Regions from separate parts of the Streptomyces asiaticus genome, predicted to be linked through region 1. Evidence: riboswitches for the same ligand, from Rfam matches in the RefSeq annotation. Region 1 holds a riboswitch; each other region holds the start of a gene.
What was found. Region 1 has a riboswitch for cyclic di-AMP ahead of KHP12_RS16880 (M23 family metallopeptidase). Riboswitches for the same ligand answer to the same signal wherever they lie in the genome.
Positions count from the first base shown of each region.

Region 2: it holds a riboswitch for cyclic di-AMP, as region 1 does, so the genes downstream of both, KHP12_RS23295 (transglycosylase family protein) here and KHP12_RS16880 (M23 family metallopeptidase) in region 1, are expected to answer to the same signal.
Region 3: it holds a riboswitch for cyclic di-AMP, as region 1 does, so the genes downstream of both, KHP12_RS24040 (C40 family peptidase) here and KHP12_RS16880 (M23 family metallopeptidase) in region 1, are expected to answer to the same signal.

Region 1 is NZ_JAGSHX010000006.1:2,175,776-2,186,042, forward strand. Features, by position in the region: gene KHP12_RS16860 (DUF5998 family protein) at 1-215, opposite strand, end outside; gene KHP12_RS16865 (bifunctional acetate--CoA ligase family protein/GNAT family N-acetyltransferase) at 358-3,186, opposite strand; gene KHP12_RS16870 (HPr family phosphocarrier protein) at 3,376-3,657, shown strand; gene KHP12_RS16875 (GntR family transcriptional regulator) at 3,815-4,570, opposite strand; gene KHP12_RS16880 (M23 family metallopeptidase) at 4,836-5,630, opposite strand; cyclic di-AMP (ydaO/yuaA leader) riboswitch at 5,645-5,809, opposite strand; gene KHP12_RS16885 (M16 family metallopeptidase) at 6,094-7,476, opposite strand; gene KHP12_RS16890 (M16 family metallopeptidase) at 7,497-8,867, opposite strand; gene KHP12_RS16895 (DNA gyrase/topoisomerase IV subunit A) at 9,182-10,267, shown strand, end outside.
Region 2 is NZ_JAGSHX010000006.1:3,772,408-3,782,674, forward strand. Features, by position in the region: gene KHP12_RS23270 (NAD(P)/FAD-dependent oxidoreductase) at 1-511, opposite strand, end outside; gene KHP12_RS23275 (Ppx/GppA phosphatase family protein) at 907-1,866, opposite strand; gene KHP12_RS23280 (DUF501 domain-containing protein) at 1,863-2,411, opposite strand; gene KHP12_RS23285 (FtsB family cell division protein) at 2,482-2,964, opposite strand; gene eno (phosphopyruvate hydratase) at 3,069-4,349, opposite strand; gene KHP12_RS23295 (transglycosylase family protein) at 4,655-5,371, opposite strand; cyclic di-AMP (ydaO/yuaA leader) riboswitch at 5,378-5,545, opposite strand; gene KHP12_RS23300 (LysM peptidoglycan-binding domain-containing protein) at 5,801-6,805, opposite strand; gene KHP12_RS23305 (cytochrome P450 family protein) at 6,991-8,268, opposite strand; gene KHP12_RS23310 (sensor histidine kinase) at 8,922-10,064, shown strand; gene KHP12_RS23315 (roadblock/LC7 domain-containing protein) at 10,061-10,267, shown strand, end outside.
Region 3 is NZ_JAGSHX010000006.1:3,945,566-3,955,832, forward strand. Features, by position in the region: gene pcrA (DNA helicase PcrA) at 1-1,617, opposite strand, end outside; cyclic di-AMP (ydaO/yuaA leader) riboswitch at 1,776-1,961, shown strand; gene KHP12_RS24040 (C40 family peptidase) at 1,970-3,142, shown strand; gene KHP12_RS24045 (L,D-transpeptidase) at 3,249-4,016, opposite strand; gene KHP12_RS24050 (hypothetical protein) at 4,127-4,480, opposite strand; gene KHP12_RS24055 (C40 family peptidase) at 4,829-5,851, shown strand; gene KHP12_RS24060 (hypothetical protein) at 5,883-6,068, shown strand; gene KHP12_RS24065 (SDR family NAD(P)-dependent oxidoreductase) at 6,238-7,200, shown strand; gene KHP12_RS24070 (SDR family NAD(P)-dependent oxidoreductase) at 7,278-8,084, opposite strand; gene KHP12_RS24075 (helix-turn-helix transcriptional regulator) at 8,172-9,023, shown strand; gene KHP12_RS24080 (LuxR C-terminal-related transcriptional regulator) at 9,107-9,895, opposite strand; gene KHP12_RS24085 (PspC domain-containing protein) at 9,892-10,267, opposite strand, start outside.

The DNA.
Region 1 (10,267 bases):
TGGCTGACGATGAAGCGATTGTCCGTGAGGACCAGCACCGTCACATGGCGGCGGACCTCGTTGGCGTCGAAGGTGGTCTCCTGGTGGACCAGGTACGACACGATGGGCTCGCCGCCCACGGCGGCCTCCACCGCCTCGGCCACGAGTGCCGGGTAATAGCCACTGCGCTCGATCGCCGCGCGCAGCCCCTGGGTCGTCGTACCGGTCTTCGCCATGTGCACCATCCTACGGGGCGACGCCGACACGGGCGCCCGTGCCCGTCGAGGCTCGGACGACTCCCGCCGAGGTTCGGACGACCGCACGCCAAGGTTCGGACGGCTCGGCACGCCAAGGTTCGGACGGCTCGGGGCAGGCGGCTCAGTAGGCGGGCATGTGGCGGGGGCCGAGGTCGGTGCGCGGGGGCGGCGGGGCGAGCCGCGCCGAGGCGCCGAGCACGGACAGGCCGTGCTGGGCGACGACGACGGGCTCGAGGTCGACGGCGACCATTTCGGGGTGGTCGTCCACCAGGCGGGACACCCTCAGCAGCAGCTCCTCGAGGGCTACGGTGTCCACCGGCTTGGAGCCGCGCCAGCCGAACAGCAGCGGCGCGGTCCGGATGGACCGGATCAGCTCGGCGGCGTCCCGGCCGGTGACGGGGACGAGGCCGTGGGCGGTGTCGCCGAGCAGTTCGGACGGGGCGCCGGCGAGCCCGAAGGAGAGCACGGCCCCGGCGGCGGGATCGATGGCGGCCCGTACGACGGTGTCCACGCCGCGCGGCGCCATCCGCTGCACGACCAGCCCCAGCTCCTCGGGGCGGCCCAGGTAGTCGGTCAACTCGGCGTAGGCCCGGCGCAGTTCCGTCTCGCTGCCCAGCTCCAGCCGCACCCCGCCCAGGTCGGCGCGGTGGCGCAGATGGGGGGCAGTGGGCTTGAGCGCGACCGGGAAGCCGAGCCGCTCGGCGGCCCTCACGGCGGCGTCGGGGTCGGGCGCGGGGAGGGCGGGCAGCACGCTGACGCCATAGCGGGCCAGCAGGCGCTGGGTGTCGGCGGCGGACAGCTCGACGCCGGGGCCCGCGCCGTCGACCGTCCCGCCGCCCGTGCCGTCGCCGCCGTGGCCGCCGCCGCCGTGGCCGTCCGCCGGGGCGAGCAGGACCTGGATGTCGGCGGCGGCACCCGCCTCGTCGATGTCGTCGTACTCCGGGACCCGCCCGGGCTCGGCGGACTCCTCCCGCCAGCGCGCGTACCGTACGGCCTCGGCGAGCGCGCGCACGGCCCGCTCGGCGGCGGGGTAGGCGGGGATCCTGCGGGTGCCCGGGGCGGGCTCGGCGCCCGTCCCGGCCAGGGCCTGTGCGAGTTCCTGGATCTCCAGGTGGACCACCGCCACCGGCTTGGCCGGACCGGGCCCGGGAGTCTGCGCCGCCTCCCTTACGGCCGCCGCGAGGGCCTGGGCGCTGCCGTCGCCGACCCAGGGGATGGCGGTGACGATCACGGCGTCACAGGTGTCGTCGGCGAGGGCCTCGGTAAGGGCGCGCCGGAAGTCGTCCGGGGTGGCGTCCGTGGTCAGGTCGCGGGGCGGCAGCGGGCGGAGTTCCTCGGTGAGGCAGGCGTCGTAGGTGATCAGGCCGAGCGACTCGGAGTTGCCGAGGATGGCGACGCGCGGACCGGCGGGCAGCGGCTGGGAGGCGAGCAGCACCCCGGTGTCGGCGAGTTCGGTCACGGTGTCGACCCGGATGACGCCCGCCTGCCGCAGCAGATCGGAGACGGTGGCGTCCGGGATCCGGGTGGTGGGCACGGCGTGGCCGGTGGGGGCGCTGCCGGTGTGGCGGGCGCCCTTGACGACGACCACCGGTTTCACGGCCGCCGTGCGCCTGGCGAGCCGGGTGAACTTGCGGGGGTTGCCGATCGACTCCAGGTACATCAGGACGACGTCGGTCAGCGGATCGTCGTACCAGTACTGGAGCAGGTCGTTGCCCGAGACGTCGGCGCGGTTCCCGGCGGACACGAAGGTCGATATCCCCGCGATCCCGGCGAGGCTCGCCAGCCCGGCGCCGCGCCGGTTCAGCCCGGACAGCAGCGCGATGCCGATCGCCCCGGACTGGGTGAACAGGCCCAGCCGGCCGGGGTTGGGCAGCCGTGGGGACAGGGAGGCGTTCAGCCGGACGCCGTCGGCGGTGTTGATGACGCCGAAGGCGTTGGGGCCGATGACGCGCATGCCGTAGGACCGGGCCTGGCGGACGAGATCCCGCTGCCGGTCACGGCCCTCGCCCCCGCTCTCGGCGTATCCGGCGGAGAGCACGACGAGCCCCTGGACGCCGTGGTCGCCGCAATCGGCCACGACGGCGGACACCCGCTCGGCGGGGACGGCGACGACGGCCAGGTCCACGGGCTCCTCTATGGCGCGCAGCGAGCGGTGGGCCGGGACACCCTCGGGCTCCAGGAGCGTCATGTCGTCGGGGAAGGCGTGGTTGACGGCGTGGACGCGCCCGGTGAAGCCGCCGTCCAGAAGGTTGCGCAGCACGGTGCGGCCGACGCCGCCGGGCGTGCGGCTGGTGCCGATGACGGCCACGGAGCCGGGCGCGAGCAGCCGCTGGACGGAGCGCGCCTCGGCGCGCTGCTCACGGGCGCGCATGACGGCCAGGGACCGGTCGGTGGGTTCGAGGTCGAACTCGAGGCGGACGACCCCGTCCTCGAAGCTGCGCTTCTGGGTGTAGCCCGCGTCCGTGAACACCTTGATCATCTTGTTGTTGGCGGGCAGCACCTCGGCGGCGAACCGCCGGATGCCCCGCTCGCGTGCCACGGCGGCGATGTGTTCGAGGAGCGCGGAGGCCACCCCGCGGCCCTGGTGGGCGTCCTGGACGAGGAAGGCGACCTCAGCCTCGTCGGCGGGGGCCGCGGCGGGCACCCCCCGGCCGTCGATGCGGTCGTACCGAACGGTGGCGATGAACTCATCCCCCACGATGGCCGCCAGGCCCACCCGGTCGACGTAGTCGTGGTGGGTGAAGCGGTGGACATCGCGGTCGGAGAGACGGGGGTAGGGCGCGAAGAAGCGGTAGTACTTCGACTCGTCCGAGACCCGCTCGTAGAAACTGACCAGCCGCTGGGCGTCATCGGTGGTGATGGGACGGATCTGTGCCGTGCCGCCGTCCCGGAGCACCACATCGGCTTCCCAGTGGGTCGGGTAGGCGTGATGGTCCGACGGGCTCCGCATGGGAGCCAGCGTACGGGCCCGCCCGGTCCGGATGGTGGACACCCTTGCATCGGGGCCAAGTGTCGGGGGAAGGTCCGTATCGGGCCAGTCCGGGCATGGCCGGGCTCACTCGGACATCGTTCGGGTGAATCCGGACACCGTATGATTTTGGTCTAGACAACACCACCGTCACACCTGAAGGGCAACACCATGGCTGAGCGCCGCGTCACCATCGGCTGGGCCGAGGGCCTGCACGCCCGCCCTGCGTCGATCTTCGTCCGGGCGGCCACCGCCGCCGGCGTCCCCATCACGATCGCCAAGGGCGACGGCACCCCGGTCAACGCCGCCTCCATGCTGGCCGTGCTCGGCCTGGGCGCCCAGGGCGGCGAGGAGGTCGTCCTCGCTTCCGACGCGGACGACGCCGAGGTCGCGCTCGACCGTCTGGCGAAGCTGGTGGCGGAGGGGCTCGAGGAGCTTCCCGAGACCGTCTGACCCCGGGCTAGCCCTGCCTGGAATTCCCTGGCTGATTCCCGGAGTGATTTCAGGGATTCGACACGGCGGGGCCGCGGTGGCCGTAATGGTCACCGCGGCCCCGCCGTTTTCATGTTTCCGCGCACAGAATTCCCAAGAGTTGTATACGGGAGCTCTGTTAATTCCGGCCGCTTGCCGTGTTGACGGAATGTTTCGAAGTCCTCACCGGAATCGGGCGGCGCAGCCGGTATTCCGACAGCGCGCGCTCGGTGTGCGCGGTGGCGAGCGCCCGCGCGCGGTCGGCGTCGCCGCGCGCCACCGCGTCCACCAGCGCGCCGTGCTCCGCCCAGGACTCCATGGCCCGCGCGGCCGGGTCGGGGCGCACGGTGCCCTCGGGGGGCGCGGGCCACGCCCCGGGAGCGGCCGCGTACACCCACGCGGTCTTACGCCGCAGCTGGACGAGCAGCGCGGCCAGGCTCGGGCTGCCGGACGCCTGGGCGAGCGTCTCGTGGAACCAGTCGCCCAGCGGCCGCAGTTCGCCGAGCTGACCGCCCTGGGCCCGCTCCCGGCCGAGCCGGACCAGTCCGCGCAGCACCTTCAGATGGGCCTCGGTGCGGCGCTGTGCGGCCCGTGCGGCGCCCAGCGGCTCCAGCAGCGTGCGGATGTCCAGCAGATCGGCCGCCTCGCGCTCGGAGGGCTGGGCGACGCAGGCCCCCGCGTGCCGCCGGGTCGTCACGAATCCCTCGGACTCCAGGGTGCGCAGGGCCTCGCGGACCGGCACCCGGGAGACGCCGTAGCGCCGGGCGAGCAGTTCCTCGGTGAGGCGGCTGCCGGGCTGATACGCACCGGAGACGATGTCGTCGCGAATCGCCGTGCAGACCGCGTGTGCCGAAATCCGGCGACCGCCCTGGACCGCGTTCGTATCCCCGCTCACTTACGGTCCCGCATTGTAGAACCTCCGCCTTTACGCCCGCGAAACGTAACCATGGAACGCGCGTTGAACGACTCTATTCCACGCGGCCGCCATTTCCGATGGCGGGAAGCATTTCATAGATATTTTTTGGTCAGGCGGGCGGTGGCACGCCGAAGGCCCCGTCCGGCGGACGGGGCCTTCTCGGAAGTCTCCCGGGATCCCGGGATCGTGGGACCGCGCGGCGTTCGCGCCGGACGCGCGACGGGGCAGACGTCGACGCCGTGCGTCAGACGTTGACGCCGTGCGTACGCAGGTACGACAGCGGGTCGATGTCCGAGCCGTAGTCCGGGCTGGTGCGGGCCTCGAAGTGCAGATGCGGTCCGGTGACGTTGCCGGTGGCGCCCGACAGGCCGATCTGCTGGCCGGGGGTGACCTTCTGGCCGACCGAGACGCTGATCGACGACAGATGGCCGTACTGGGTGTACGTGCCGTCGTTCATCTTGATGACGACATTGTTGCCGTAGGAGCCGCCCCAGCCCGCCTCGACGATCTCGCCCATGCCCACGGAGTGCACCGTGGTGCCGGTGGAGGCGTGGAAGTCGATGCCGGTGTGGGTGCCGGAGGACCACAGTCCGCTGGACGCCTGGTAGCCGGTGGAGACGTAGGAGCCGCTGATCGGCGACACGAAGGTGTTGAGGCGCTTGCGCTCGGCCTCGCGCGCCGCGCGCTCCTTGGCCTCGCGCTCGGCCTTGGCCTTCTTCGTCGCGGCCTCCGCCTTTCTGGCGGCCTCCTGGCGGGCGATCGCCTCTGCCTTGGCCTTGGCGGCGGCCTGCTCGGCGGCGGTCTCCTGGGACTGCGCCTGGGCCTCGATGTGGTCCGCGATCCCGTCGCCGATCACGATCGCCTGGGTCAGACCGGTCTGCTGGGGGTCGGGGGGCCCGTCGGCCGCGAACGCCTGTCCGGTGATCCCGGCGACCACACCCGAGGCGACGGTCGTGATGCCCACGACGTTCGCACTCGTGCGGATGTTGACCTTGGTGGTGCGGCGATGCTTCCCGGTGGCAGTGCGGGTGGACGCCATACTGAGGCGCACTCCTTTCCTTCCTTCTCGCCTACCGGGTTAGCTGACGGGTTCGGAGCAGGAAGGTCTCCTACGGACCCCTCCCCCGGCCGGGGAAGGCGCCCGATTCACCCCTGGGGACGTGTTGGGTCCCCGGCTCCCCTGGCTTGCGCCGTACGGGGACTCGGCGATGACTGTCCGGTGCCGCGGATGCGGCGGGTCGCTGGCGAACAGCCGGACTGACGCTAAACGGGCCCGCTTTCGATCACCAAACGGTTCCGGTTTTTTGTTGCTCTCCCCACAAACCAAACAAGCAGTCAGTCCTATAAATCGGGCATGTCCGACGGACTCCGGCGCCCTTCCGGGACCGGGGTCCCTCCGCTGCCGGCTCATGGACCCGAGGTCCGCCGGACCGCCCGCCGGACCGTCAGCGAGTCGGCCGGACCGGCGGTTCAGCGCACGGATCCGGCCAACTTTCCTCGCCTCAGTTGGAGATGACGCGCACCTCGCCGATGCCGAGCGCCCGGACCGGCTCCTCGATCGCCGAGGCGTCCCCGACCAGCACCGTGACCAGCCGGTCCGCCGGGAAGGCGCTCACCACCGCGGCGGTGGCCTCCACCGTGCCGGTCTCCGCCAGCCGGGCGTACAACTGCGCCTGGAAGTCGTCCGGAAGATGCTGCTCGACCTGGTCCGCGAGGGTGTTCGCGACGGACGCCGCCGTCTCGTACTTCAGCGGGGCGACGCCCACCAGGTTCTGCACCGCGACATCGCGCTCGTCGTCGGTCAGCCCCTCCTCCTTCAGCGTGCGCAGCACCTTCCAGAGGTCGTCCAGCGCGGGGCCGGTGACCTCGGTGGCCACCGAGCCGCTGATCGCCAGCATCGAGGCGCCCGAGGAGCCGCCCGTGGGCGACGGGGGCCCGGAGCGCAGCACCTGTCCGAAGGCGCGCACCCCGTAGGTGTAGCCCTTCTCCTCACGCAGCACGCGGTCGAGGCGGGAGGTGAGGGTGCCGCCCAGGCAGTACGTGCCGAGCACCTGCGCGGGCCAGACCCGGTCGTGGCGGTCGGCGCCCACGCGCCCGATGAGCAGCTGGGTCTGCACCGCGCCCGGCCGGTCGACGATCACCACACGGCCGGTGTCGTCCGCGACGATCGGCGGAGCCGTGCGCGGCGCGCCCGCCCCGCCCGTCCAGGCACCGAGGGTGTCCACGAGCGCCCGGTCCAGGTCGACGCCGCCGAGGTCGCCCACGATGACGGCGGTGGCGGTGGAGGGGCGGAGATGCGCCTCGTAGAAGGCCCGCACGGCCGCGGCGTCGATGCCCTCGATGGTCTCCTGGGTGCCCTGGCGCGGCCGGGACATCCGCGACTCGGCCGGGAAGAGCTCAGCGGAGAGGGCCATGGAGGCGCGGCGGGCCGGGTTGGCCAGCTCATGGGGGATCTCGTCCAGCCGGTTGCGCACCAGCCGCTCGACCTCGCCGTCCGGGAAGGCGGGGGCGCGCAGCGCGTCGGCCACCAGACCGAGCGCCTTGGGCAGCCGGGAGACCGGGACCTCCAGGGAGACGCGGACGCCGGCGTGGTCGGCGTGGGCGTCCAGCGTGGCGCCGCAGCGCTCGAGCTCGGCGGCGAACTCCTCGGCGTCGTGCTTGTCGGTGCCCTCCGACAGGGCGCGCGCCATGATCGTGGCGACGCCTTCGAGCCCGGCCGGCTCGGCGTCCAGCGGCGCCTCCAGGTTGATCTCCACGGCGACGACCTGCTGGCCGGGGCGGTGGCAGCGCAGCACGGTGAGGCCGTTGGGCAGCTCACCGCGCTCGGGGGCGGGGAACGCCCACGGCCTGGGGGCGCCGCCCTTGGGCTGCGGGTGGAAGGTCATGGTCGCGGTGACGGCGTCGCTCACTGGGCCGCCTCCCCTTCTGCGTCGGTCTCGGCGGCTTCGGCGGTGTCGGCTGCGTCCTCGGCACCCTGGACGGGCTCGTAGACCAGCACGGCGCGGTTGTCGGGGCGCAGCCGCGCCGCGGCCACGGCCCGCACCTCCTCGGGGCTGATGTCGAGCACCCGCTCCACGGCGGTCAGCGCCAGCTGCGGGTCGCCGAAGAGCACCGCGTAACGGCAGAGCTCGTCGGCCCGGCCGCCGACCGTGGCCAGCCGGTCCAGCCACTCGCGCTCGATCTGCGCCTGGGCGCGCTCCATCTCCTGCGGGGTCGGCCCCTCCTCGGCGAAGCGGGCCAGCTCCTCGTCGACGGCGGCCTCGATGGCGGGCACCTCGACACCGCCGGAGGTCTTCACGTCCAGCCAGCCCAGCGAGGGGGCGCCCGACAGCCGCAGCAGGCCGAACCCGGCGGCCACGGCGGTGCGGTCGCGGCGCACCAGGCGGTTGTGGAGCCGGGAGGACTCGCCGCCGCCGAGGACGGTCAGCGCCAGGTCGGCGGCGTCGGCCTCACGGGTGCCGTCGTGCGGCAGCCGGTAGGCGGCCATCAGGGCGCGGGCCGGGACCTCCTCCTCCACGACCTCGCGCAGCTGACCGCCGATCACCTCCGGGAGCGTGCCGTCACGCGGCGGCCGCTTGCCCTCGTGGGAGGGGATGGAGCCGAAGTACTTCTCGATCCAGGCGAGCGTCTGCTCGGGGTCGATGTCGCCGACGATCGCCAGCACGGCGTTGTTGGGGGCGTAGTAGGTGCGGAAGAACTCCCGCGCGTCCTCCAGGGAGGCCGCGTCCAGGTCGGCCATGGAGCCGATCGGGGTGTGGTGGTACGGGTGGCCCTCGGGGTACGCCATGGCGACGAGCTTCTCGAAGGCGGTGCCGTACGGGACGTTGTCGTACCGCTGGCGGCGCTCGTTCTTGACGACGTCGCGCTGGTTCTCCAGGCTCTCCTCGTCCAGCGCGGTCAGAAGGGACCCCATCCGGTCGGCCTCCAGCCACAGGGCGAGCTCGACCTGGTGGGCGGGCATGGTCTCGAAGTAGTTGGTGCGCTCGAAGCTGGTCGTGCCGTTGAGCGAGCCGCCGGCCCCCTGCACCAGCTCGAAGTGGCCGTTGCCGGTGACCTGCGCCGAGCCCTGGAACATCAGGTGCTCGAAGAGGTGCGCCAGGCCGGTGCGCCCCTTGACCTCATGGCGCGAGCCGACGTCGTACCACAGACAGACCGCGGCGACCGGGGTCAGATGGTCCTCGGAGAGCACCACGCGCAGGCCATTGGCCAGGCGGTGCTCAGTCGCTTTCAAGCCGCCGGAGCCGGCCTGCTGCGTGGCCGTGTGACCCATGGGCATGTACGTCCCTTCGATCGCGTGATGGAGCGCGTGCCAGCCGCTTGCGCAGCGCTTCTGTCACTGTATGCAAGGGGACGGACATCTGGCGAAGTTCCGGTCCACTCCCGTCCCGCCGAGCGGTCCCGAACCGTTTCCGCGAGCCCTCCGGCGCCGGATCCGGACCCCTCCGAGGGGGCTTCGCGCGGTGCCGCCGGGCGCGGTTCCGGGGCCGCCCGGGCCGCTCGCGCCCCGGCCCGTTCCACACTTGTCGGTGGACCGGGCCACAATGGTCCGCGTCAGATCCCGCATCGGCAGTTGAAGGAGCCCCAAGCGCGATGGCCCGCCGCCGCACGAAGACCCCGCCGCCGGACGACTTCGAGGAGCGCATCCTCGACATCGACGTCGTCGACGAGATGCAGGGCTCCTACCTCGAGTACGCCTACTCGGTCATCTACTCGCGCGCGCTGCCCGACGCCCGAGACGGGCTCAAGCCCGTGCACCGCCGCATCCTCTACCAGATGAACGACATGGGCCTGCGCCCCGAGCGCTCCTATGTGAAGTGCGCCCGCGTCGTCGGCGAGGTGATGGGAAAGCTCCACCCGCACGGCGACGCGTCGATCTACGACGCGCTGGTGCGCATGGCGCAGCCGTTCTCCATGCGCCTGCCGATGGTCGACGGCCACGGGAACTTCGGCTCGCTGGGCAACGACGACCCGCCGGCCGCGATGCGGTACACCGAGTGCCGGATGGCGTCGGCCACCTCGCTGATGACCGAGTCGATCGACGAGGACACGGTCGACTTCTCCCCGAACTACGACGGCAGCGAGCAGGAGCCCGTCACCCTCCCCGCCGCCTATCCGAACCTGCTGGTCAACGGCACGTCCGGGATCGCGGTCGGCATGGCCACCAATATGCCGCCGCACAACCTGGGCGAGGTCATCGCCGCCGCCCGCCATCTGATCAGGCACCCGGGCGCGGACCTCGACACGCTGATGCGGCATGTGCCGGGGCCCGACCTGCCCACCGGCGGCCGGATCGTGGGCATGAGCGGCATCCGGGACGCGTACGAGACGGGCCGCGGCACCTTCAAGATCCGCGCCACGGTGGCCGTGGAGGACGTGACGGCCCGCCGTAAGGGCCTCGTCGTCACCGAGCTGCCCTTCGCCGTGGGGCCCGAGAAGGTCATCTCCAAGATCAAGGACCTGGTCGGCTCGAAGAAGCTCCAGGGCATCGCGGACGTCAAGGACCTCACCGACCGTGAGCACGGGCTGCGGCTGGTCATCGAGATCAAGAACGGCTTCAACCCCGAGGCCGTGCTGGAGCAGCTCTACAAGCTCACGCCGATGGAGGAGTCCTTCGGCATCAACAACGTGGCGCTGGTGGACGGCCAGCCGCTCACGCTGGGCCTCAAGGAGCTGCTG
Region 2 (10,267 bases), 1.6 Mb from region 1:
CGACGAAGACGAAGGTGAGCGCCTTGCGGCGGATCTCCTCGTCCGTGGTGGAGTCGGCCTTGTCGAGCTGCTCGAGGACGTGGTTGCGCAGGCCGATGGCCTCCTCTATGCCCTTCATACCGATGCCGTTCTCAGCGAGACCGGGGATCGGGAAGGTGCGGGAGACCGCGCCGAGGGCGACGACCAGGTAGTCGAAGGGCAGCTCGTACGTCTCGCCGACGAGCGGCTGGATGACGGCGACCTTGCGGTCCTGGTCTATGGTCGACACGCGGCCGGTGAGGACCTCCGCCTTGGGGAGCACGCGCCGCAGCGGAACCACGACGTGGCGCGGGGAGATGCTGCCGGCCGCAGCTTCGGGGAGGAAGGGCTGGTACGTCATGTACGAGCGAGGGTCGACGACCGTGACGGTCGCCTCGCCGTACCGCATCTTCTTCAGAATGCGGCGCGCCGCGTACAAGCCAACGTACCCACCGCCTACAACGAGGATCCTGGGACGCTCCGTGGTGCTCATGATTCGAGTATCCAGCACCCCTTGGGGGGGACCTCGTGAGCCCCTTCACAAGCATGGTGGAGGTATCTGCTACACTCCGCCGCCCCCGTGATGGACGCCATACCGGCACAGCGGAACCACTGGCCGGATCGAGACGTTCCCACCCCTCTGAACAGGGCTTGTGACTGAACGCGCGAGTAGACCAGACGGTCCGCGCGAGGACACCGAACACCGCCCTGACACCTCACGATCCGGTCAGTTACGGGGCCCGGCCGCCGAAACCGCCCCAGAGCGCCGCATCGGGGCGGCCACCAGGCGCCTTTTTCATGTGAAGAGTTTCACGAACTTTCTCGGAGGCGGCTCGCGGAGGGCCCCCGACGGGGGTTCCGCGGCCGCTCATACGTTATTCCGCCCGCTCAGGCGATGCTCCAGGCGAGCCCGTCGAGGATGTCGTGTTCGCTCACCACGACCTCCTCGGCGCCGGTCCTTTCCATGATCGAAAGCAGGATGAGCGCCCCCGCGCCGATCACGTCGACCCGCCCCGGGTGCATCACCGGGATCTCCGCCCGCTCCGCGTGACTGGAGCCGAGCAGCCTGCCCGTGATCTCACGGACCTGGCCGAGGGTGATCCGGGAGTGGTGGATCGCGGAGGAGTCGTACTCCTTCAGCCCCAGCGCGATCCCGGCCACGGTGGTGACCGAACCGGCGAGACCGACCAGCGCGTGTCCGTCCGCGGGACGGCAGGCGCGGCTGAGCGGCACGGTGCGCTCGGCCAGGTCCAGCGCCCGCTCCACATCGGCCCTTATGGCGGCGATCTGATCCTCCGTCGGAGGATCGGTGATCCGGCCGTCCACCACCAGATGGCGCTCGGTCAGCCGGACGCAGCCGATGTCCACGCTGCGGGCCGCCCGCACCCCGTCGCCGCCCTCGACGAACTCCGTCGAACCGCCGCCGATGTCCACCACCAGGTACGGCCCGGCCACATGGTCATGGCCGGTGAGCTCCTTGGTGGCCCCGGTGAAGGAGAACTCCGCCTCCTGGTCCCCGGTGATCACCTCGGGCTCCACGCCCAGGATCTCCACGACCCCGCGCACGAACTCCTCGCGGTTCTCGGCGTCCCGGGAGGCGGAGGTGGCCACGAAGCGGACCCGCTCGGCGCCCAGCTCGCGTACGACCTCCGCGTACTCGCGGCAGGCGGCGAAGGTGCGCTCCAGGGCCTCGGGGGCGAGCCGGCCCGTGCGGTCCACGCCCTGGCCCAGCCGGACGATCTTCATTCGGCGGTCGAGCTCGATCAGCTCCCCGGTGGCCGGATCGGCGTCCGCCACCAGGAGCCGGATCGAGTTGGTGCCGCAGTCCACGGCGGCGACGCGGGTCATGCGCTCTCCTCCCGGCCCGGGGCCTCGGTCTGGCAGGGGCTCACACACGGGCCCTTGCGCCACCACTCCGGCAGCATCGCGATCGCCTCGTCCCCCAGCGGATTGACCCCGGGACCGGCCGCGAGGGAGTGGGCCACCAGCACATGCAGGCACTTCACCCGGTCCGGCATGCCGCCCGCGCTGGGGAAGCCCTGGAGCACCTCGACGGCGTCGCGGCGCGCGATGTAGTCCTCGTGGGCGGCGCGGTAGGCGGCGGCCAGCTCGGGGGCGGTGCCCAGCCGGGCCGTCATCTCCTTCATCACGCCCTCGGCCTCCAGCGTGCCGATCGCGGACGCGGCGCGCGGACAGGTCAGGTAGTAGAGGGTGGGGAAGGGCGTACCGTCCTCGAGCCGCGGCGCGGTCTCCACGACGTCCGGATTGCCGCAGGGGCAGCGGTGCGCGATGGCGCGCAGGCCCCGGGGCACCCGGTTCAGCTGCTCCCGTACGGCGTGGATGTCCGCGTCGGTGGGCGCGGTGGGCTCCGTCTGGGGCGGGGGCGTATCCATGAGTGGGAAAGCTCTTCTTCTTCGTTTCGATTCGAACGCCGGGTGCGGCCGGCGGCCGGAGCGCGGCGCCTCAGCGGCGCGCGCCGCCCGCCCCCGCCGCGTCCGCCGTGTCCACGGCGTCCCAGAGGTTGGTGTACCAGGGGCGGCCGGCCGCGCCCTGGTCGGTGGAGTGCTCGGTGGAGCCGGCGCCGTCCACCACGCTGTAGCCGGTCTCCCCCGGCATCAGGAAGTGCAGCCGCTCCCGGGCCTGCTGCTCGGTGTAGGCGGGGTCGCGCAGCCGGGCCTTCCGCTCCCGCAGCTTCTTCACGTCCTCGCGGGCCCGCTGGGCCTCGTGCCGCTGCTCGGCGATGTCGGAGCGCTGGGAGATGTACTGCCGCATCGGATAGGCGAGCGCCACGACGAGGGAGCAGACGACCAGCGCGAGCAGGGCGGCCCGGCCGGTCAGCCGGCCGCGGCGGCGCTTGGTGCGCACCCGGTAGACCCGGGCGGCGGCGTGCTCGCCGAGCGCCTTGAGCCTGGTCGCGGTGGAGAACCGTTCCCGATCCGCCGGCACGTCGCCTCCCCGGTGATGACTTCGCTTGGGTAACGCCGTCGAGCGACGCCGTCCCCGGCCACGGTACGGGACCGCGGCCGGGGACAGGCGTCAGACGTGTCCGCTCAGCCCTTGAAGCGCGGGAAGGCGGAACGGCCCGCGTACACCGCGGCGTCGTCGAGGATCTCCTCGATGCGCAGCAGCTGGTTGTACTTGGCCACCCGCTCGGAGCGGGCCGGGGCACCGGTCTTGATCTGGCCGCAGTTGGTGGCGACGGCCAGGTCGGCGATGGTGACGTCCTCGGTCTCACCGGAGCGGTGCGACATCATGCACTTGTAGCCGTTGCGCTGGGCCAGCTCGACCGCGTCGAGGGTCTCGGTCAGCGAGCCGATCTGGTTGACCTTGACCAGCAGGGCGTTCGCGGTGTCGCTGTCGATACCGCGGGACAGCCGCTCGGGGTTGGTGACGAAGAGGTCGTCGCCGACCAGCTGGACCTTGTCGCCGAGCTGCTCGGTGATGGTCTTCCAGCCGTCCCAGTCCTCCTCGTTCAGCGGGTCCTCGATGGAGACCAGCGGGTACGCGGCGACCAGCTCGGCGTAGTACGAGGTCATCTCGGCGGCGGAGCGGGACTGGCCCTCGAACTGGTACGTGCCGTCCTTGTAGAACTCGGAGGCGGCGACGTCCAGCGCGAGCGCGATGTCCTGGCCCGGCTGGTAGCCGGCCTTCTTGACCGCTTCGAGGATCAGGTCGAGGGCCTCGCGGTTGGAGCCGAGGTTCGGCGCGAAGCCGCCCTCGTCGCCGAGGCCGGTGGACAGACCGCGCTCCTTCAGCACGGACTTCAGGGTGTGGTAGACCTCGGCGCCCCAGCGCAGGGCCTCGGAGAAGGACTCCGCGCCGATCGGCGCGATCATGAACTCCTGGATGTCCACATTGGAGTCGGCGTGCGACCCGCCGTTGAGGATGTTCATCATCGGCACCGGCAGCAGATGGGCGTTCGGGCCGCCGAGGTAACGGAAGAGGGGGAGGTCGGACGCCTCGGAGGCGGCGTGCGCGACGGCGAGGGAGACGCCGAGGATCGCGTTGGCACCGAGCGAGGACTTGTCCGGGGTGGCGTCCAGGTCGAACATCGCCTGGTCGATCAGCCGCTGCTCGGTGGCGTCATAGCCGACCAGCTCGGGGCCGATCTGCTCGATCACGGCGAGGACGGCCTTCTCCACGCCCTTGCCGTTGTAGCGGTTCTTGTCGCCGTCACGGAGCTCGAGGGCCTCGAAGGCGCCGGTGGAGGCGCCGGACGGCACGGCGGCACGGCCGGTGCTGCCGTCGTCGAGGCCGACCTCGACCTCGACCGTGGGGTTGCCTCGCGAGTCGAGGATCTCGCGAGCTACGACGACGTCGATGGACGGCACGAGGTTCTCCTTCGTATGGGTCTGCGGTAGCAGCACGAGCCTAACGGGCCGGGAGGGCTGCGCCCCGCGTTCGCCCGCCCCACGAGACAGGGGCGCGATACAAAACGCCAGATTCTGGATCAAAATCCAGAATTCCTGCGCATTGGGAAAGCCCCGGCAGGGCGCGCCATAGGGGCGGCACGCCCGGCCGGGGCTCGTTCTCGGGAGCCGGCCTCAGCTGGGGTCCCCGGGGGGAGTCCTCAGACCGGGGCCGTGACCATGACCGTGGCTGTGACCGGGGCCGCGGCCATGACCGTGGCCGTGGCTCAGCGGAGGTGCAGCTGCTGGCCCGGGAAGATCAGGTCGGCCTGCTCCACGATGTCCTTGTTCAGCTCGAAGACCTTCTTCCAGCCGCCCTTGACGTCGTGAGCCTTGGCGATCTTGCCGAGGGTGTCGCCGGACTTGACCTTGTACTCGCCGTCACCCTTCTTGATCGGGCCACGGGTCTGCTGCCGCGCGGCGTGCTCGGGCGCGGTGCGCGGCTGCGCCTTCGGCTGGGCCTTCGGCTGCGCCGACTGGGCGGCCGGGGCGGACTTGGTGGTCGCCGAGGACTGGTCCTGCGACCCGGAGGGCGCGGACGGCGCGGACGGGGCGGACGGGGCGGACGGGCTGCCGCCGGAGGTCAGACCCTTGCCGCAGACCGGCCAGGCGCCCTTGCCCTGGCTGCCCAGGACCTTCTCGGCGATCTGGATCTGCTGGGCCTTGCTGGCCTTGTCCGCGGTGGAGGCGTAGGCCGTGCCGCCGTAGGCGGCCCAGGTGGAGCTCGAGAACTGCAAGCCGCCGAAGTAGCCGTTGCCGGTGTTGATCGACCAGTTGCCACCGGACTCGCACTGCGCGACCTGGTCCCACTGCGAGGTGGTGGCCGCGGAGGCGGAGGTCGCCCCGATGAGCGGTGCCGCCACGGCGGCACCGGCGAGACCGGTGAGCGCGGCGATACGGGTGGCCTTGGAGGGGCGGCGGTGCTTCCCGTTGGACTTGAGCATTTTGGTTCGTTTCCTCACCGACGCCTACGAGGTGAGCTGTCGGGTTCGGACGTGAGTTGCCCGGCCGGTCGCGATGGTCGCTCCCGGCTTCACCCCTAGCCGACAAGCCCGTGTCCACAGGCCACTCGGCACCTACCTTGGGTCCCCCGCTCCTGCCTTCGGCGCTGACGCGTCGGTTTCCCCCCGACCGCCGGCAGGATTCGGCGTGACGATCGACGGTGCCCGCGGTGGCGAGCGGAAAGACGTTAAACACACCTGCCAAGAACGTTCAAACACCCCAAGGGCAGCGAATGGGGCTGTAATTGATCTCACCCGGCCCACATCGACGCAGGTGGGGCCGGGTGAGGAGGGATCGGACACGAGGCGCGCCCCGGAAAATGTGACGAGATGTATGTCTCACCGGGTCCAGATCGGGCAATTCCCCCCGAATCACTGCTCCCTGATGGTCAGGTCAAGTCGCTGACCAGGGATGATCAGATCGGGGTCGGTCCCGATGAGGTCCTCGTTGGACTCGTAGAGCCCTTCCCAACCCCGGGACACATTCTGGTGCTCGGCGATCCCTGACAGGTTGTCACCGGGGCGAACAGTGTAATCGCCGTCCGTGGAGCCCTCGTCGCGGTCCGAAGCGCCGCGCGAGGCATGGCGCCCGGAGGGCCGTGCGCTCCCGGCGTCGCCGTCGTCGGCCCCCTCTCCGGCGTCCGGGGAGCCGCGGTGGCGGCCGGAGGGCGACGGGTCGGCCGAGGGGGTCCTGGAGTCGTCCGACGCCGAGGGGCGGTCCGAGCCCGAGGGGCCGTCCGCATCCGCATCATCCGCCGCCGGGTCGTCCGAGGCGGAGCCGTCCAACCCGTCGGGGGACTTGGAGGTGTGGGGCGCCTCCGGGTCCTCGGCCGACCCGGACGCGTCCGGCGCGTCCTGCCTGTCGGCGCCGTCGGACGTCCCCGAACGGTCGGCGTCCGAGGAGGAGCCGTCCCGCCCCCGGTCCCCCGGGTCGTCATCGCCACGCCCCGCCCCCGGGTCCGAGGTGGCCGTGGTGCCGGGGTCCACATCGGGGGCGCCGCCGCCGTCGGTGAGCCCGGCGCCCAGCGCACAACTCGGCCAGGCGTCGGGGCCGCGGTCGCCGAGGATCGCCTCGGCGACGGATATCTGCTGGGAGCGGCTGGCGAGGTCGGGGCGCGGGGCGTACTCCGTGCCGCCGTACTTCTTCCACATGTCGAGGGTCAGCTGGAGCCCGCCGTAGAAGCCGTTGCCCTCGTTGGCGCTCCACATACCGCCGCTCTCGCACTCGGCGACGTGATCCCATGTGGCGGTCTGCGCGGCCTGTGCGCCGGTCGCCCCGAAGAGGGGCATGGCGAGGCCCGCTCCCGTGACCCCCGCCGCGACGATGATGGCCGGAGCCTGACGGGGGCGACGGTGTCGACCATTACCGGAACGCATGCGATTGACCTCTCCTATGGCGCTATGGCCCTATGGCGACAAGGTTTGCCGGTGAACATAGCGAGGGCACTCGATCATCACAAGGCGATGTATCCCAGGTCACGCCAAGGTCACACGGCTGATCATTCATCACCTATGTCCGCCCGTACGGGCCTTGGGGGCCGCAGCCGCCCGTTTCGCGGGGCTCAGCCGTCCGCGGAATTCCAGGTCACCGGGAGCGTGCGCAGCCCGCGCATGATCAGCCCGCCGCGCCACCGCAGCTCGTCCGGATCCTCCGCGAGCCGCAGCCCGGGCAGCCGCCGCAGCAGGGTGGCGATCGCGGTCTGGGCCTCCAGCCGGGCCAGCGGGGCGCCCAGACAGTAATGGATGCCGTGGCCGTAGCCGAGGTGCTGATTGTCCCGGCGGGTGAGATCGAGGACGTCCGGCTCCGCGAACCGTTCGGGGTCCCGGTCGGCCGCGGCGAGCACCACCAGCACCGGCTCCCCCTCGGCGATGTGCTGCCCGGCGAGGGTGAGCGGCTCGGTGGCGAACCGCCAGGTGGCGATCTCCACGGGTCCGTCGTAGCGGAGCAGTTCCTCGACCCCGGCGGCGAGCAGCCGCTCGTCCCCTTCTTCCATGGCCCGCCGCATGAGGGCGCGCTGCTCCGGATGGCGCAGCAGCGCGTAGACGCCGTTGCCGATGAGATTGACGGTCGTCTCGAAGCCGGCGAAGAGAAGGATGAAGGCCATGGCCGCGGCCTCGTTCTCGGTGAGGTGCTCACCGTGGTCGCTCGCCCGGATCAGCCCCGAGATCAGATCCTCCCCGTCCTCTTCTTCCCTGCGCTCCGCGAGTTCCAGGCGCTTGCGGTGGATCAGCTCGCCCAGATACGCCCGGATCCTCTTCACCGCGCGGGCCACTCCGCCGCGCGGGCCGCCGCCGTGCCGGATCATCGCGCCCGCCCAGTCCCGGAAGTCGTCCTGGTCCTCGCGCGGCACCCCGAGCAGATCGCAGATGGCGTAGATGGGGAGGGGGAAGGCGAACTCATGGATGAGATCCGCCTCTCCCCTCTCTTCGAAGGCGTCGATGAGCTGATCGGTGAGCGTTTGCACCCGGGGGGCGAACGCGGCCACCCGGCGCGGGGTGAACGCCCTCGAGACCAGCCGCCGCAGCCGGGTGTGGTCGGGAGGGTCGATATTGAGCAGATGTGTCATCAGCTCGGCGCGGCGTTCGCCCGGGATGCCCACCTTGCCCTTGGCGTGGGCCGCCGCACTGTGCCGCTGGGGGTTCTTCGAGAGCCGGGGATCGGCCAGCGCCTTTCTGGCGTCGGCGTAACGGGTCACCAGCCAGGCGTCCACACCACTGGGCAACGTGGTCCGGTGCACCGGGGCGTGTTCGCGTAGCCAGGCGTACGCGGGGTAGGGATCGCTGGCGAACTCCCAGGTGAAGAGGGTGGGAGCGGAGCTGTCACGGGGCTGTTCCGACACCCCCCGACGATACCGGCGAGGGGCCGCTCCCCCCTCGGTCTGCCGGAAGTAACCACAGACAAGAGAAATAAGGGAATAAGAAGAACAAAGAGAATATGGGAGTCATGACCGGGATGAATGTCTAGCGGAATTCCCCATTCATCTCCACACACCCTTCACCACCCGCGCACAGCCGGGGCCGAATGCCCGGATATCTGATGGCTGGGACCGCCCTTCAGCGGATGCCCGCGCCGCCCCGTTACGATCCGCCGGGACCCGCCCTGACGTCGGTCAACGCGATGAACTGGGGGTGTGGCTGAAACGCCGTCAGGTGAACGAATGGGACTGGGGCACATGCACGGGGCCCAGTGATACCGGTGATACGATCACCGCGCTTGCCAGGCGAGCCAAGGGCGCGTAAGACACACGGCGATCCGGCACATCACGCCGAGAGGATCCCCACTCTGAGGAGCATTATGCCGCCAGTCGGGCATACGGAGCCGTTCCGGCGCACCGACGCCTGTGCGCTGCCGTCGGCAAGACGAGTGCGACGTCCCCGGAACCCGCGGGCGCCGTACGAGCGCTGACTTACCGCCGCCCCGACCATTCCAGACGCATAACGCACCACACCTCCCTAAAGTCCCTGGCGGTCTAGTCGTTTAAAGAGAGTCTCAATGACGCAATATCTACAGGATCCAGCGCTCTGGGCCCTGATCGCTGGCACGCCTCTCGCCGCAACCGCCATTATCCGCGGGCGAAAGACGCGAGCGAATCTGCGCCGGGAGCGGGCGGAGCTAGAGAAACGCGCGGCCGACCTCGAGAACAATTACGCCGAGGCGGTGCAGGAGGCACAGAACCGCGCCGAAGAGGCCACCAAGAGCGCGCTGAAGTCCGCCATGCGAACCCTTCAGGGTCTCGCCAACGAGCAGCAGCTGGCCATCTCCAAGACGCAGGACAAGTACGGCGAGCACCAGCTTCTCCAGGACCTCCTGGAGATCGACCATATGAACTCGCAGTTCGGTCGGCGTGCGCAGTCCATCGCGGTGCTCTGTGACGGCTGGCTGGGTCGGCAGCGAGCCGTTGCCTCGGTGTACGACGTGGTGCGCAGCGCCAAGGGCCGCATCCGTCACTACACCCGGGTGGAAATCCGCTCGCAGAGCAATTTCGCCCTGGTCAGCCGGGCCGTGGAACCGGTCGCGCTGGCGCTGGCCGAGCTTTTGGACAACGCGACCAGTTACTCCGCGCCCGACTCGCCCATCGACATCACCATCCGCACCGTCCCCAAGGGCGTCTGCGTCATCATCGACGACGCCGGCGTCGGTATGAACGAGGAGGAGAAGAACCGGGCGGACAAGCTGCTCTCGGCCACCCATGCCACCGGTGTAACGGGACTGGGCAATCCGCCGCAGTTCGGTTTCGCGGTGATCGGTGTGCTCGCCGCGCGCTACGGCTTCACGGTGTCCGTCGATTCGACCTCTCCGTACGGTGGTGTGCGCGCGGTCGTGCTTCTCCCCGAGGACCTTCTGACCAATATGCCCGAGCCGGAAGTGCAGCCGACGACCCACGCTCCCGCAGCGGCCGAGCAGTCGGAGCCGAGCGGTTCCACCATGACCAGTTCCACCGTGGGCGGTTCCACCGCCGGGGGCCTGCCCAAGCGCCGCCGTAAGGGCGCGATTTCCATCGTCCCGAGAGCGGACGCCACTGCCGCGGCCCGGACGAGCGAGGAAACCGCATCGATCATGGGCGCGTTCCAGCGCGGCACTCAGTCCGGCCGCTCAGCAGCAAACCCGAGCAGGGAAGGGCATGATCCTCAGTGAACAACGACCTGTCATGGATGCTTGAGAGCGCCCTGGAAGTACCAGGTGCTCGTCATGCGATCCTGGTTTCCGCCGACGGTCTGCTGATGGCCCGTTCTCAAGAGGTCAAAAAGGACGAGGCCGACACCGTCGCGGCGGCGATGAGCGGCATCCAGTCGCTGAGCCGCACCATGGCCGGCTTCTGCGGTGGCCCCCATATGACG
Region 3 (10,267 bases), 1.8 Mb from region 1:
GTTGGCCGAGCGGGCCGCCATGCCGTACGCCTCGTCGACCCGGCGCAGCGCCTGCGGGAAGGTGATCTTCTCGCGCAGCGACAGCGCGTCGATCATGGCTTCCGCGCGCTCGCCGATGCCGCGCTTGGGCACGTTCAGGATCCGGCGCAGCGGGACGGAGTCCTCGGGGTTGGCCAGCACCCGCAGATAGGCGAGGACGTCCCGGACCTCCTTGCGCTCGTAGAAGCGCACACCGCCGACGACCTTGTACGGCAGCCCGACGCGGATGAAGACCTCTTCGAAGACACGGGACTGGGCGTTGGTGCGGTAGAAGACCGCCACGTCCCCGGCCTTGGCGTCGCCCGCGTCCGTCAGCCGGTCGATCTCGTCGGCGACGAACTGGGCCTCGTCGTGCTCGGTGTCGGCCACATAGCCGGTGATCTCGGTCCCGGCGCCGGCGTCCGTCCACAGGTTCTTCGGGCGGCGGTTCTCATTGCGCTCGATGACCGCGTTGGCCGCGCTCAGGATGGTCTGGGTCGAGCGGTAGTTCTGCTCGAGGAGGATCGTCCGCGCGGTGGGGTAGTCCTCCTCGAACTGGAGGATGTTACGGATCGTGGCGCCCCGGAAGGCGTAGATCGACTGGTCGGCGTCGCCCACCACGCACAGCTCGGCGGCCGTGGTCTCCTCGGTGTCGGTGCCCACCAGCTCGCGCACGAGTGTGTACTGCGCGTGGTTGGTGTCCTGGTACTCGTCCACCAGGACGTGCCGGAAGCGGCGGCGGTAGTGCTCGGCGACGTCCGGGAACGCCTGGAGCAGATTGACCGTGGTCATGATGATGTCGTCGAAGTCCAGCGCGTTGGCCTCGCGCAGCCGCGCCTGGTACATCACATACGCCTCGGCCAGCGTCTTCTCAAACCCTCCCCCAGACTCCGTCCGGGAGGTGCCCCCTGCCGCCTGCCCGGCGAAGGTCTCCTCGTCGATCAGCTCGTTCTTGAGGTTGGAGATCTTGGCGCTGAAGGACTTCGGCGGGAACCGCTTGGGGTCGAGATCCAGATCCCGGCAGACCAGCGCCATCAGCCGCTTGGAGTCGGCCGCGTCGTAGATCGAGAACGACGAGGTGAAGCCCAGCTTCTTCGACTCCCGGCGCAGGATGCGGACACAGGCGCTGTGGAAGGTGGACACCCACATGGCGTTGGCCCGGGGGCCGACGAGCTCCTCGACGCGCTCCTTCATCTCGCCCGCCGCCTTGTTGGTGAAGGTGATGGCGAGGATCTGGCCGGGGTGGGTGGAGCGGGCGCCGAGCAGATAGGCGATGCGGTGGGTGAGCACCCGGGTCTTGCCGGAGCCGGCGCCCGCGACGATCAGCAGCGGCGAGCCGGTGTGCTCCACGGCGGCCCTCTGCTGCTCGTTCAACCCCTCGAGCAGGGCGGACGGGTCCACGGCGGGCCGGGCCGCGCCGTCCCGGTAGTGGGCCTCCCGGGGCACGGGCGCGTCGAAATCGCCGCTGAAGAGGTGATGCGGCACGTCCTCGGCACCGCCGTGACCGGGGTGTGCCGATTCCTCGGGCGGCGGTGGCCGCTCCTCGTCCGAAGGAGGCCCGAGGTCCGCCAGGAAGCTGTCGTCAAAGAGGCTGCTCATCGCTCCCCGAGTCTAGGCCGCCCCACTGACAGCCGACGTCCGAACATCACGAAACGGTTTCGGGCAAAACGGTCACCAGTCTTCACAGGAGCCCCACGAGTTGGCTACCGTCCTGCGTCAGGCGGCCCGGAAGATCCGTCGGCGAACCACGTCGGCACGGGCGGCCTCCGCCGAGTCCGGTACGCCGTGAGGCGCCCGGAGCCGGGGACCCAACAACGCAACACCGGGGTGAATCGACCCGAAACGGTGCGGCACGGACAGTGCCGCCCGGACACGGCCGAAGGGCAGCCTTCCGTACCGCCCGAACCCGACAGCTAACCCGGTAGGCGGTCCACGGAAGGAGTCGCCTCCCTTGGCGTCGCACCGCAAGCCGCGGAGCCGAATACCCGCCCCGCTCACCGGTCACAGCCGCCGTACGGCCGTCGGGTTCACCACGGCCGCCCTCGCATCCGTCACCCTCCTCTCCCAGTCGGCCAACGCCGCGCCCACCGACCCCAAGCCGGCCGCCCAGTCGATCGAGCTCGTGAAGGAGAAGGTCGACAGCCTGTACCACCAGGCGGAGACCGCCACCCAGCGTTACAACGCCGCCAAGGAGCGCACCGACCAGCAGCGGGCCAAGGTCGACAAGCTGCTGGACTCCGTCGCCCAGCGCACCGAGAAGCTCAACGAGGCGCGGCGCATGCTCGGCAACTACGCCGCCGCCCAGTACCGCGACGGCGGAATGGCCCGCTCCGCCGCGACCCTGCTGTTCTCCAACGATCCGCAGGACGTCTTCGACCAGTCGCACCTGCTGGACCGGATGACCGGCCGGCAGAAGCAGGCCGTGGACGACTTCCAGAAGCAGCGGGTGAAGGCCGCCAAGGAGCGCGGTAAGGCCAGCGAGAGCCTCGCCTCGCTGACCGCGTCCCAGAAGCAGCTGAAAGTCCAGAAGAAGACCGTCCAGGACAAGCTGACCGAGGCGCGGCGGCTGCTGGCGAATCTGACCGCCAAGGAGAAGGCGCGGCTGGCGGCGATCGAGAAGAAGAAGGCGGAAGAGGCCCGCCGTAAGGCCGCCGAGCTGGCCGAGAAGCAGCGGCAGGAGGCGGCCGCGCGCAAGAAGCAGCAGGAGCAGGAGCAGCAGAACGCGGGTGGCTCCGGTTCGACGGCGCCCTCCACGCCCTCGGCCCCGGCCAACAGCTCCAAGGCGGCCCAGGCCATCGCCTTCGCCAAGGCGCAGCTCGGCAAGCCGTACGTCTGGGGCGCGACCGGGCCCAGCTCCTTCGACTGCTCGGGGCTGACGCAGGCGGCCTGGAAGTCCGCCGGGATCTCGCTGCCGCGCACCACCTGGGACCAGGTGAAGGCCGGTACGCGGGTCTCGACGTCGCAGCTCCAGCCGGGCGATCTCGTCTTCTTCTACGACGACATCAGCCATGTCGGCCTCTACATCGGCGACGGGATGATGATCCACGCGCCGAAGCCGGGCGATGTGGTGAAGAAGGCGCCGATCACGGAGATGCCGATCTACGGGAGCGTACGGCCCTCGTAGGCCCCCCTGATCCTGACGATGCCGCTGCCCGGGGCCGGGGCCCCGGGCAGCGGCATCGTCATCGGCTCAGCGGCGCCGTCAGCGCTTCAGTGGCGCCGTCAGCGCCTCAGGTGCCGGGCTTGCGCCCGTACACGTACACATCGTCGCCGTTCTTCAGCAGGCCCCAGTACTTCTTGGCGTCGCCCTTACGCATGTTGACGCAGCCGTGGGAGCCGGGCGGCGACCATACGCTGCCGTCGATCGAGTGAAACGCCTGGCCGCCGTCGAAGAACTGGCTGTAGGGCATGGCGACCTTGTAGAGCGTCGACCAGTGGTTGATGTTCCGCCAGTAGATCCTCTTCAGCCCGGTGCGGGTCTCGAAGCGGTCCCGCCCGGACCGCACCGGCACCGGTCCGTAGACCAGCCGGGAGCCGTCCTGGACCCAGCTCAGCTGGCGGGTGAGGTCGACGCAGGCGATCCGGCCCTTGTCGGTCGGGCAATTCCGCGCCGCGTTCGGGTTGTGCCCGGCGGCCTTCTGGGCGCTGATGAGGCTCATCACACGCGAAGTGATCGGGCCCGCGTAGCCGATCGTCGGGCTGACGCCGTGGTCGATCTGGAACTTCTGGATCGCGAGACAGTCCGCCCGCGACTGCCGCCCGTCCACCGGACGGCCCAGGAAGCGCTCGGCCTGCTGCTGGTACGGCCCCGCGGTGGTCGTGCACGACGACGCGGCCACGCTCACCGGTGTCACCGTGCCGGCCGACCGGCCCAGCGGCCGCGCCTGAGCCTGCGCCGGACCGGCGACGGCCACCGCGAGCGGCACCGCCATCCCCGCCAGCCCCAGCGCGACGCCCACGCGCCGCCCATGACTTCTGATTGCCCCCACTACCCCCATTGGCCACTCCTCTCGACTGCCTCGCTCTTTACTAAGACAGCTCGCGAGTGCAAACGGTTGCCTCGGGATCGTGTCACATCGTCGTGAGATTACCCCAGAACATTCGCTCGTCAGGTCCACAGCACGGCGATGAAGATGTTTGCCGTTGTCAAGGCACCCACCGCACCGAAGACGGCCGACTCTACCTTCTCCTCGTCGCGCTTCACATAGACCAGGCCGAGAATAACGACCAATAGCGCCAGCTTTACGCCGATTTTGACGGTGTTGAGGCTGTTGTCGTCCGCCTGGTTGAGCCCGACCAGCGCCACGCCGGTCACCAGCATGGTCAGCGCGCCGTGCAGCATCGCCGGGATCATCCGGGCCTCGCCCGCCCGCGCGGCTTTGAGCTGCGAGAAGAAGCCGCCGAGCAGTGCGCCGATGCCGACGATATGGAGGCCGACGAACACGTGAATGAGTACGTCCATGGCTCCGGAGACTAGCCGCGCGCATATCATCACCCGGCACTCGGGTGGGGCCCTATCGCCACTTCGATCACGGCCGCCCCACAGTCCCGACCACCCCACTCGCCGGGCGATCAGCAGCCGTCACGGGAGCGACGAAATCCGTGCACTCCCGTTCAATCCCCCGCACGGCACCCGCTTTCCGGCCTAGCTTCCTCCTCCAGGTGGCAGTCCGCTTCCCGTCAACCGAGGGTCCCCGCCTCACGGCGGACTGCCACCTGCCCGTCCGTACCCCACAAGGGTCCAGGATCTGCCGAATGTCCTGGATTGCCCGAACTGGATTGCCCAAGAAAGACCAGGTGAACCGCCGCAGTGGCGTCGCACAGGAAGCCCAAGCAGCGCTCGCTCACCAGCGGCACCGCCCGCGCGGCCGCGCTCCTCGCCCTCACCGGCGCCGCGTCCGCCACCCTCCTCGACGGCACCGGGCACGCCGAGAACCGCCTCACGCCCGCCCAGGTGAAGGCGAAGGTCGACGCGTACCAGCGGGAGGCCGAGGAGGCCACCGAGCGGTACAACGGCGCGAGGGAGAAGGCCGACAAGGCCCGCCGGACGCTGGACGCGCTGCGCGACCAGGCCGCCCGCCGCACCACCCGGCTCAACACCGCGCGCAACGCCCTCGGGGCCTTCGCCACCGCCCAGTACCGCTCGGGGACGATCGCCCCGGCCCTCCAGCTCGCCCTGTCCTCCTCCCCGGACCAGTACCTTCAGCGCGCCTCGCTCGTCGAGCGCGCGGGGAGCCGCCAGGCCGCCCTGATCGCCACGATCGGCCGTCAGGAGCGGAAATTACGCCAGGTCCGCGGCGAGGCGGCCGACCGCCTCGCCGCTCTGCGCGCCTCCCGGGCGGCCGCCGCCCACCACAAGCGGACCGTCCAGGAGAAGCTCGCCGCCGCCGATCGCCTCCTCGACCGGCTGACCCTCGAGCAGCGGCAGCGCCTGCTGGCGGCGCGGGACGGCGACAAGACCGCCGGCTCCCCCGCCCCCGCCGAGGGCCGCGCCGCCCGCGCCGTCTCCTACGCGTACGCGGCCCTCGGCAAGCCGTATGTGTGGGGCGCCACCGGCCCCCACGGCTACGACTGCTCGGGGCTCACCCAGGCCGCCTGGCGGGCCGCCGGGGTCGCCCTGCCCCGCACCACGTACACCCAGATCTACGCCGGACAGCGGGTCACCCGCGACCAACTGGCCCCCGGCGACCTGGTCTTCTTCTACTCCGGTATCAGCCATGTCGGCCTCTACATCGGCGGCGGCCGCATGATCCACGCGCCGCACCCCGGGGCCCCGGTCCGGTTGGCCTCCGTGGCGGACATGCCCTTCGCGGGGGCGGCCCGCCCGGCGTAGCGGTGCCGAGTCCGCAAGGCGGACTGGCCGCATGCCACACGACGCCGACGTCCGCGCCCACCCCTCCGTCGTGCTGTCGGGGTACGGCCCGGTGGGCCGGGCCTACGCCGAGCGGCTGATCGGCGGCGCGCTGCCGCTGCGGCTCGCCGCCGTGCGCACCGGCGCGGCCGAGGGGCCGCCGCCGGAGCCGGGGCCGGTGGGTCACGGGTTCGCCTGAGCGGCGATCTGTCGGCGGGGCGCGGGGGATGACGGCGCTCTGTCGGCGGGCGCGGGGGATGACGGCCCTCTGTCGGCGGGGCGTCGGTGACGACCGTAAGGCTGACACATGTTCAGCGTGCGCCCCATTGGGGTCCCGCCCCCGCCCTTACGAACGCGAGGAGCCCCGTATGCCTTCAGCGGCCCCGACCCGATCCCCGGCCGAGCGGTGGGATGTCCACCGCCTTCCACGGGCCGATGGAAAGACCTTTCTGGTGACCGGAGGCAACGCGGGGATCGGGTACTTCGTCGCCGAACAGCTCGCCGGTACGGGAGCCACCGTCGTCCTCGGCAGCCGCGACCCGGGCAGGGCGGACGCCGCCGTGGCCTCGATCCGCTCCCGGGTCCCCGGCGCCCTGGTGCGTCATATCCGGCTGGACCTGGCCGATCTCTCCTCGCTCGAAGCCTCCGCGGCAGCGCTGGGGGCGGACCGTCTGGACGCGGTCGTCCACAACGCGGGGGTGAAGTTCGACCAGCCGCCGCGCCGCGAGACCGGGGACGGCCATGAGGCGATGTTCGGCATCAACCACCTCGGGCACTTCGCGCTGACCCACTGGCTGGCTCCACTGCTCGCGGCCGCCCCCGAGGGCCGCGTCATCACCACGGGCAGCTTCGCGGCCACATCCGAGCGGCTGGACCTGGACGACCTCGAGAGCACCCGCGACTACGACCCCGAACGCACCTATGGGCGCTCGAAACTGGCCCAGATGCTCTTCGGTTTCGAACTCGACCGGCGGCTGAGGGCGGTCGGCAGCACGGTGCGGAGCGTGGTCACCCACCCCGGCGGCGCACTCGACTCCCTCACCCCGTCCCGCCCGCCCCTGCACGTCCGCACACCCGCCGAACGGCTGCGCGGCCTGCCCGCCGGGATCCTCGTCCAGGGCAAGGACGCGGCCGCCTGGCCCGCCGTACGAGCGGTCCTCGACCCGACCATCACCGGCGGCGAACTATGGGTCCCCCGCCACTTCGCCCTCCGCGGCACTCCCCGCCGCCAACCCGTCCGAGGTCATCTGGCCGACGCGGAAGTCGCGGCCCACCTGTGGTCGGCAAGCCGCGACCTGACGGGGCTCGAGCCGGAGTTCCCCCCGGCGTGAGGCCGGGGCCGGGGCCGGGGCCGGGGCCGGGCGATCAGGACGCGTAGTCCTTGAGTTCCCCGGTGCCGAGGGCGGTCTCAGGCCCGGAGGCCGCCGTCCACCCGGAGGACCACGCCGGTCACATACGAGGCGCGGTCGCTGAGGAGCCAGGCCGCGGCCTGGGCGATCTCGTCCGGGTCGGCGGCGCGGCGGAGTGGGGTGTGGCTGGTGATCCGCTCGACGACGCCGGGGGACTCCTCCTCCCATGCGCTGACCATCTCGGTAAGGGTGGCACCGGGTGCGATGGCGTTGACGCGGATGCCCTCCGGGCCGTACGTGACGGCGGCGGACTCGGTGAGGCTGTTGACCGCGCGCTTCATGGCGCCGTAGGCGGGGAGTTCGGGGTTGCCCATGAGGCTGCCGACGCTGGAGTTGTTGACGATGGCGCCGGTTCCGGCGGTGGCGCGGATGGCGGCGACCTCGGCGTTCATGGCCAGCCAGGGGCCGCGGAGGTTGACGGCGTAGACGTGGTCGAAGTCGGTCTGCGGCAACTGGTCCATCGGGCCCGGCTGCTGGATCGTCGCGCCGTTGTTGAACGCCACGTCGAGGCGGCCGTACAGCTCCACGGCCCGGTCGACGGCGGCGCGGACGCTCGTCGGGTCGGCCAGGTCGCACACCACGTGATCCGCGGTGCCGCCGGCCGCCCTGACCTCCTCGGTGACCGACTTGAGCTGGGCCTCCGTACGGGCCGCCAGCAGCACCCGGGCGCCCTCCCGGGCGAAGAGGCGGGCCGCGGCGGCGCCGATGCCGCGCCCGGCGCCGGTGATGAAGGCGACCTTGCCGGCCAGGAGGCCGGTGGCCGGGGTGCGGGGCGTGGCTTCGGGGGTGGTGTTCGGTGTGTTCATACTCCTGAGGCTGCCGCGGGTGCCGGGGCCCAGCCAGGCACCGGCTGTACCTGGCTGAGCCTCCGGCCGTCCGCGCACACTGAGGGCGTGGACAGACGAGAGCTGGCGGCCTTCCTGCGCAGCCGACGTGAGCGGATCACGCCCGCCGATGTGGGGCTGCCCGCCGGGACGCGGCGCCGGACGCCGGGGCTGCGGCGCGAGGAGGTGGCGCAGCTGGCGTTCATCTCGACCGAGTACTACACGCGGCTGGAGCAGGCCCGCGCCCCGCGCCCGTCCCGCGAGGTGCTGACCGGGCTGGCCCGCGCCCTGCGGCTGGGCGACACCGAGCGCGATCATCTGCACCATCTCGCGGGCGCCCCGCCGGGCCCGCCGGCCGGGCCCTCCCGCGAGGTGCGGCCGAGCATCGCGAACCTGCTGCGGCGGCTGCCGAACGCGGCGGCGATCGTGCTCTCCGCGACGTACGAGGTGATCGCCTGGAACGATCTGGCCGCCGCCCTCATGGAGGACTTCTCCGCCCTCTCCCGCCGCGACCGCAACTTCGTCCGCCGCGCCTTCCTCGGGCCGCACCGGGACGGGCGGCGGCTGTACGGGGTGACGGACGTGGACGAGTTCGCCCAGACCTCGGCCCAGGGGCTGCGCGCCGCGGCCGCCCGCTACCCCGACGACCCCGAGGTGACCGAGCTGGTGGCGGAGCTGCGCTCGGGCAGCGAGCAGTTCGCCCGGCTGTGGGACTCCCACGATGTGTCCGCCCAGCCCACCCTGTGCAAGACGCTGCACCATCCGCTCGTCGGGCCCATCACCGTCAACTGCGATGTGCTGGACATCACCGAACGGGACCAGCGGGTGATCATCTACACCGCCGAGCCCGGCTCACCGGCCGAGGAGGCGCTGCGGCTGCTGTCGGTCGTCGGCACGCAGCGGATGGGGGTGCCGGGCTGAGCCGCCGCGCCGTCCGTCCCGCTCTCCGCTCTCGTTCTCTTCGGGCCCGAGGCTCAGACCAGGCGGCGGGCCGGGCCCGAGGCTCAGACCAGGCGGCGGGCCGTCGCCCAGCGGGTCAGCTCATGGCGGTTGGAGAGCTGGAGCTTGCGGAGCACCGCCGAGACATGGCTCTCGACCGTCTTCACCGAGATGAACAGCTGCTTGGCGATCTCCTTGTAGGCGTAGCCGCGCGCGATCAGGCGCAGCACCTCGCGCTCGCGCTGGGTGAGCCGGTCCAGGTCCTCGTCCACGGGCGGGGCGTCGGTGGAGGCGAAGGCGTCGAGCACGAAACCGGCCAGGCGCGGGGAGAAGACCGCGTCGCCCTCGGAGACCCGGAAGATCGCGTCCACGAGGTCGGTACCGGTGATGGTCTTGGTCACATAGCCGCGGGCGCCGCCGCGGATGACCCCGATGACGTCCTCGGCGGCGTCCGAGACGGACAGCGCGAGGAAGCGCACCGGGCGGTCCTGGTCGGCCATCATCGAGGCGCTGCGGCGCAGCACCTCGACGCCGCCCCCGCCGGGGAGGTGGACGTCGAGCAGCACGACCTCGGGACGGGTCGCGGTGATCACGGTCACGGCCTGGTCGACGTCGGCCGCCTCGCCGACCACCTCGACACCGGTCCGGGCCGTCTCCCCGATCTCGGCCTGCACCCCGGTGCGGAACATGCGGTGGTCGTCCACGAGCACCACGCGCACCCGCCGCGCCGCCTCGGCATCGCCCGCCCCGGAGCCCCCGGCACCCCCGGCACCCGCCGGACCGGGCGTGGCGCCCGGCACACCCTGCGCCCCGGAGCCGCTCACCGCGTTCGTACCGCCCGTCGCGTCGGTCATGTCGTCGCCGCCCTCTCCATCTCCAGCTCCACTTCCGTGCCCCCGTCCGGCGCGGATCTCAGCCGCGCCGTGCCGCCGTTCCGCTGCATCCGGCCGATGATCGATTCGCGTACGCCCATCCGGTCCTCCGGCACCGCGTCCACGTCGAAGCCGGGGCCGCGGTCGCGCACGGAGATGAACACCGTGGCCCCCTCGACCTCGGCGAAGACCTGGACGGCCCCGCCGTCGCCACCGTACTTGGCCGCGTTGACCATCGCCTCGCGCGCCGCCTGTATCTGTGCGCCCAGTTTCTCGTCCAGGGGGCAGTCGCCGACCACCACCACCTCGATCGGGACGCCGTGGTGGTCCTCGACCTCCGCCGCCGTCTTCTTC